3 regions of the Micromonospora sp. NPDC047756 genome follow, and region 1 is predicted to be linked to each of the others. Evidence: predicted binding sites of a transcription regulator. Region 1 holds the regulator's gene; each other region holds the start of a gene.
What was found. Region 1 encodes HrcA, which represses chaperone genes, less so after heat shock. Its sites were predicted from a motif close to GGTTNGCACNCTCNNNNNGAGNGTGCNAACC; they were not measured.
Positions count from the first base shown of each region.

Region 2: a site for HrcA is predicted at 1,167-1,197, ahead of groL (chaperonin GroEL). Genes of this name have one in related genera too.
Region 3: a site for HrcA is predicted at 1,555-1,585, ahead of groES (co-chaperone GroES). Genes of this name have one in related genera too.

Region 1 covers NZ_JBVJGQ010000010.1:47,450-49,714, reverse strand. Annotated here, with positions in the region: gene dnaJ (molecular chaperone DnaJ) at 1-571, opposite strand, end outside; gene hrcA (heat-inducible transcriptional repressor HrcA) at 647-1,669, opposite strand; gene ACZ6NZ_RS29575 (DUF4870 domain-containing protein) at 1,895-2,265, shown strand, end outside.
Region 2 covers NZ_JBVJGQ010000004.1:488,407-490,671, reverse strand. Annotated here, with positions in the region: gene ACZ6NZ_RS15470 (hypothetical protein) at 1-1,119, shown strand, start outside; gene groL (chaperonin GroEL) at 1,392-2,265, shown strand, end outside.
Region 3 covers NZ_JBVJGQ010000004.1:160,023-162,287, forward strand. Annotated here, with positions in the region: gene groL (chaperonin GroEL) at 1-1,036, opposite strand, end outside; gene groES (co-chaperone GroES) at 1,107-1,421, opposite strand; gene ACZ6NZ_RS13870 (THUMP-like domain-containing protein) at 1,681-2,265, shown strand, end outside.

The sequences.
Region 1 (2,265 bases):
ACGGCCGGGCGGAGACCACCTGGCCGAGGAAGGTGCGCTGCACCGACTGCACCTCGCCCCGGCCACCGCACGCCTCGCAGGTCGCCAGGTGCGTGCCGGCGGCGGTGCCGGCACCGGAGCACGTGGTGCAGAGCACAGCGGTGTCGACGGTGATCGGGGCCTCCACGCCGAAGGCCGTCTCGTGCAGGTCGAGTTCGAGCCGCAGAATCGCGTCGGCCCCCGGGCGGGTACGCGGCCGTGGGCCACGGGCGCCACCTCCGGCACCGCCGAAGAACGCGTCCATGATGTCCTGGAAACCGACGAACGGGCCGGCGCCTCCGGGGCCACCCGGGCCGCCGGCGCCGCCGCCACCGGGGGCGAGCGGGTCACCACCCAGGTCGACGATCTGCCGCTTCCGATCGTCCGAGAGGACCTCGTACGCGGCGTTGATGTCCTTGAACTTCTCCTGAGCCTCCGGGTCCGGATTGACGTCCGGGTGGAACTGGCGCGCCAGCTTGCGGTAGGCGCGCTTGATCTCGTCGTCGGAGGCTTCCCGGCTCACACCGAGAATGCCGTAGTAGTCCCTGGCCACTGCGTTCCGTGTCCTCATGTTCGTCTCGCGTTGCGCCGGTCGGCGGCCGCAGCCGGCCGCATCGGCCCTGACCAATCAGTTCTGGGCCAGCAACTCGCCCACGTAGCGTGCCACGGCGCGCACCGTGGCGATGTTGCCGGGGTAGTCCATCCGGGTGGGCCCCAGCACCCCCAGGCCGCCCAGGATGGTGGTGCCCGGGCCGTACCCGGTGCTGACCACCGAGGCGGCTCGCAGGTTGTCGAACTCGTTCTCGTCGCCGATCAGCACCCGGGTCGTGCTCGGCTCGGTCTCACCGATGAGCTTGAGCAGCACGACCTCCTCCTCCAGTGCTTCGAGGATCGGCCGCAGGGAGCCCTGGAAGTCGAGCAGGCCGCCGCGGGTGAGGTTCGCGGTGCCGGCGAGCGCGATCCGCTCCTCGTGCCGCTCGACGAGCGTCTCCAGCAGGACGGTGGCGAGCGTGGTCATGGTCGGGCGCAGGCCGGTCGGCGCTTCCTCGACCAGCGCCTGCACCAGTGGGGGCGTCTCGGACAGCCGGGCGTTGGCGAGCTTCTCGTTGATCAGTCGGCGCAGGTCGGTGACGTCGTCGGCGGGCACCGGGCCGGGCAGCTCCACGAGTCGCTGCTCCACCCGCCCGGTGTCGGCGATCATGACGAGCATCAACCGGGTGGTGGAGATCGGCACCAGCTCCAGGTGACGCACCGAGGAGCGGGCCAGGCTCGGGTACTGCACGACGGCGACCTGTCGGGTCAGCTGGGCGAGCAACCGCACCGTGCGGTGCACCACGTCGTCGAGGTCGACCGCGCCGACCAGGAAGCGCTCGATGGCCCGGCGCTCGGCCGGGCTGAGCGGTTTGACCCGGGACAACCGGTCGACGAAGAGGCGGTAGCCGCGGTCGGTGGGCACCCGGCCGGCGCTGGTGTGCGGCTGCCGGATGTAGCCCTCCTCCTCCAGCACGGCCATGTCGTTGCGGACCGTGGCCGGGGAGACCCCGAGCTGGTGCCGCTCGACCAGCGCCTTGCTGCCGACCGGCTCCTGGGTGGAGACGTAGTCCTCGACGATGGCGCGGAGCACGGCGAGTTTCCGGTCGTCGAGACCCATCCTCCGCACCTCCTGTCGCACGTCGGCCGCCGGCTCTCTGGGCCGGCCGGGCCGTCCTGGCACTCGACTGTAACGAGTGCCAGTCTACGTCGGCGGGCCCGCCGACGCGATGATCAACGGACACCCTTCGGTGCGGCCCCCGACACCCCGTCGAGCCGAACGGCCCGCACGACGAGGCGAAGTCGCTCTGGTGCGGCGTTGCCACCGGCACCTACCGTGACATCCATGACTGAACCTCCTCGCCCTCCCGGGTCGGGCGACCCCGGCAACTACCCGCCGGAGCCCACCTCCCCCGGGCCGTACCCGTCGGCCGAGCCGCCCACCGCACCACTGTCCGGGGCGCCCGGCCCGGCCGGCTATCCCCCGGCCGGTGGCTATCCGCCGCCCACCGGTGACCAACCGCCGTCAGGCGGCTACCCTCCGGCAGGCGGCTATCCCCCGCCGGGGGGCTATCCCCCGCCCGGCGGCTACCCGGCCGGTGGGGCCTACGGCGGCCCCGGCGGTGGCTACGCCAACAACGAGGACAAGACCTGGTCGCTGGTCGCGCACTTCGGCGGCGCGCTCGGCGCGCTGGTCAGTTTCGGTCCGCTGGGCTT
Region 2 (2,265 bases), on a different contig from region 1:
GAGCCGGAGGAGTCCTCGCCCGCCGGCAGCCCCGGGCCCGCCGGGCCGCCGCCTGGCTGGGGGCCGGGCACACCCCCGGCCGGCCCGTCCACCGGCCCCGCCGGTCCGCCGCCGGGCTGGGATCCCGCTCAGGGTGCCTGGGGTGCGGCCCCGCCACCGCAGGGCTGGGGGTTCCCGCCCACCGGGGGCTACCCGCCCGGGTCGGGTCCCTACGGAGGGCAGCCGTGGTACCCGGGGCCGCCGGTCGGCTGGTACCCGCCGGGTTACGGGGCTGACCCGAACGACGCCCTGGTCACGCCACCCGGCGCGGGCATCGGCGGCTGGTTCAACCGGTGCGGTCAAGCGCTGCGCCGGGGCTGGCGGCAGTTGGTGCCGATCATGCTGCTCACCCAGGTGCTGCCGGCGGCGGTGCTCTCGGTGCTCTCCCTCGGGCTGGACCCGTCGGCGAAGTGGGCCGCCCAGGCCGGATCGACGTCGACCCCCGCGCTGCCGGACAATTTCGTCGTCGAACTGCTGAGCCTCCTGGTCCTGCTGCTCGGCGGCAGCATCGTCGTCGGGTTGGTGCAGGCCATCGGGTGGGCCGCCGGCACCTGGGTGATCACCCAGCAGGCGGCCGGTCAGCCGGCCAGCCTGGAGTCGGCGTTGCGCTACGGCCTGCGTCGGGCACTCGGGCTGTGGGCGTGGACCCTGTTGGTCAGCCTGCTGATCGGCGTCGGCGTCTGCTTCTGCGTCCTGCCGGGTGTCTACCTGGCCTTCGCGCTGAGCATGGCCGGCCCGGTCTATCTCTTCGAACGCCACAACCCGATCGGTCGCTCGTTCCGGATGTTCCACGACCGACTCGGCCTGCTGCTCGGACGGGTGGCCCTGGTGGCCGTTGCGGTGATCGTCGGCACGCTGATCCCCGGTGGCCTGGAGGGGATCGGCACCGGCGCGTTCGGTACGGATCCGTTCTCGTCGGCGGGTACCGCCGCCGGGGCGGTGGTGGTGATCGGGATCACCGCCGTGCTGGCCCTGCCGGCCCACCTCGCGCAGATGATCGGTCTGCTGGTGACGTACGCCGAGCAGCGTGCCCATGAGGCGCCGGTGAACAGCGCTGGACTGGCCGCCGAACTCGGCTGAGCGGCGGCATCGTGCTTGCACTCGGCAGGGGAGAGTGCTAAACAAGTCATTGGCACTCGCATACCGTGAGTGCCAATGGTCGGGACGGTGGGGCCAGGTTGCACCGGCGTGGAGACGCCGGGGCGGCACATGGCCGGTCGTCGCGGGCTATCCGGCCCGGCCGAAGGACGTCGTCGTCGCCAGGTGGCGACGTCCCAAGGTGCGTACACCAGGCGGCCCATCCGGGGCACACATCTCGGGTGGCCCGTGAGTGTCCAGGAGGACAACGCCGTATGGCCAAGATGATCGCGTTCGACGAAGAGGCGCGCCGCGGCCTCGAGCGGGGCATGAACCAGCTCGCCGACGCCGTAAAGGTGACCCTCGGCCCCAAGGGCCGCAACGTCGTGCTCGAGAAGAAGTGGGGTGCCCCCACCATCACCAACGATGGTGTGAGCATCGCCAAGGAGATCGAGCTCGAGGACCCGTACGAGAAGATCGGCGCTGAGCTGGTCAAGGAGGTCGCCAAGAAGACCGACGACGTTGCCGGTGACGGCACGACGACGGCGACCGTCCTGGCCCAGGCCCTGGTTCGCGAGGGCCTGCGCAACGTGGCCGCCGGCGCCAACCCGATGGCCCTGAAGCGGGGCATCGAGGCCGCTGTCGCGAGCGTCTCGGAGGAGCTGTCCAAGCTCGCCAAGGACGTCGAGACCAAGGAGCAGATCGCCTCCACCGCCTCCATCTCCGCTGGCGACAGCACCGTCGGCGAGATCATCGCCGAGGCGATGGACAAGGTCGGCAAGGAAGGCGTCATCACCGTCGAGGAGAGCAACACCTTCGGGCTGGAGCTGGAGCTCACCGAGGGTATGCGCTTCGACAAGGGCTACATCTCGGCCTACTTCATGACCGACCCGGAGCGTATGGAGGCCGTCTTCGACGACCCGTACATCCTGATCGCCAACAGCAAGATCTCGTCGGTGAAGGACCTGCTCCCGATCCTCGAGAAGGTCATGCAGTCGGGCAAGCCGCTGCTGATCATCGCCGAGGACCTGGAGGGCGAGGCCCTCGCCACCCTGGTGGTCAACAAGGTCCGTGGCACCTTCAAGTCGGTCGCCGTCAAGGCGCCGGGCTTCGGTGACCGCCGCAAGGCCATGCTGACCGACATTGCCA
Region 3 (2,265 bases), on a different contig from region 1:
GGGCGACCCGGTCGGTGACGTCGGCCTTCTGGCCACCGCCGTCGACGATCGTGGTGTTCTCCTTGTCGACCACGACGCGCCGGGCGGTGCCGAGCACCTCCAGGCCGACCTGGTCGAGCTTGTAGCCCAGCTCCGGGGCGACCAGCTCGGCGCCCGTGGAGATCGCGATGTCCTGGAGCATCGCCTTGCGCCGGTCACCGAAGCCCGGGGCCTTGACCGCGCAGACCTTGAGGGTCTTGCGCAGCGAGTTGACCACCAGGGTGGAGAGCGCCTGGCCGTCCACGTCCTCGGCGATGATCAGCAGGGGCTTGCTGTTCTGCAGGACCTTCTCCAGCAGCGGCAGCAGCTCCTCGATCGCCGAGATCTTCTGGGTGGTGACCAGGATGTACGCGTCCTCGAGGACGGACTCCTGACCCTCCAGGTCGGTGACGAAGTTCGGCGAGATGAAGCCCTTGTCGAACTGGAGACCCTCGGTCACGTCCAGTTCGGTGGTGAGCATCGAGCCTTCCTCGACGGTGATGACACCGTCGCGGCCGACGCGCTCCATCGCCTCGGCGATCAGGTCGCCGATCGTGGAGTCCTGCGCGGAGATCGTCGCCACGTTCGCGATCGACTCCTTGCTGGTGACCTCGGCGGCCTTGCCGAGCAGCGCCTCGGAGACCTTCGTGGCCGCCGCGTCGATGCCCCGCTTGAGGCCGGCCGGGTTGGTCCCGGCGGTCACGTTGCGCAGACCCTCGCGAACCATCGCCTGGGCCAGCACGGTCGCGGTGGTGGTGCCGTCGCCGGCGACGTCGTTGGTCTTGGTCGCCACCTCCTTGACCAGCTGCGCGCCAAGGTTCTCGTACGGGTTGGTGAGCTCGATCTCCTTGGCGATGGTCACACCATCGTTGGTGATCGTCGGCGCACCGAATTTCTTGTCCAGGACGACGTTGCGCCCGCGCGGGCCGAGGGTGACCTTGACCGCGTCCGCGAGGGCGTTGACACCGTGCTCCAGCAGGTGCCGGGCGTCGTCCGAGAAGCTCAGGATCTTCGCCATGAATGTCCCTTCGAAGCGCCATTGCCCCGGCCCGGCGAGCCGGACCGGGGCAGTGGCACTGATCGGTTGCTTACTTCTCGATGACCGCGAGGACGTCGCGGGCGGAGAGCACCAGGTACTCCTCGCCGGCGTACTTGACCTCGGTGCCGCCGTACTTCGAGTAAAGGACGGTGTCGCCGACCTGCACGTCAACCGGAACCCGGTTGCCGTTGTCGTCGACGCGCCCCGGGCCCACAGCGAGGACGGTGCCCTCCTGCGGCTTCTCCTTGGCGGTGTCGGGGATCACGATGCCCGACGCCGTGGTGGTCTCAGCCTCGTTCGCCTGGACCACGATGCGGTCCTCGAGCGGCTTGATCGCAACCTTGGTCGCGGTAGTCACGGGCATACCCTCCTGGGGTACTGGTTTCGTTGCTGGCCAGCGGGGCTGACCAGCGTCAATCTGCCTCATGCCACCGGGCGGTGCCGTCGTCGCGGGTGCCGGTCCGCCTGGCGTGCGCACCCGGGTCGTGAGACCCGGAAGCTGGCACCCTCAGGGTGAGAGTGCTAATCGCAGGTTATTCCGTGGCTAGCACTCCGTCAAGGAGAGTGCCAGCGCGTCGCGCCCCGCCAGCCAAGTTTTCCGAGTCGGACGGGACAATGTCCGGGTGGATCTCGATCAGCTGGCGGCGCTGCGTACCCCTGAAGGGTCGGCCGCGCTCACTGCGGCGGCCGACCTGGCCGGCGGTGATCCACTGGTCGCGGCGTCGGCGCTGCGCGCGACCGGGGTGCCGCCGACGTTGGCCGCGGCGGCGCTGACCCAGGCCGAGTTGCGCCACCGGGCGGTGGGCAAGTTCGGCTCGGCCGCCGCTGGGATGTTCCTCACCCGCCCCGGCCTGGAGCAGGCCACCCGCCGGGTGGTCGCCGACCATCGGGCCGCCCGGTTGCACGCGGCCGGCGTGCGCACCCTGGCCGATCTCGGGTGCGGGCTCGGGGCCGACGCGCTGGCCGCCGCCCGCGCCGGCATCCGGGTGTACGGGGTGGAGGCCGACCCGGTGACCGCGGCGATGGCCGCCGCGAACGCCGAGGCAGCCGGGCTGGCCGAGCTGTTCACCGTCGAGTGCGGTGACGCGACCGGGTTCGACGTGTCAGGGGTCGACGGGGTCTTCTGCGACCCGGCCCGCCGCGCCACCGGTTCCGGGCGGCGGATCTTCGACCCGCGCGCCTACTCGCCACCGTGGGACTTCGTCACC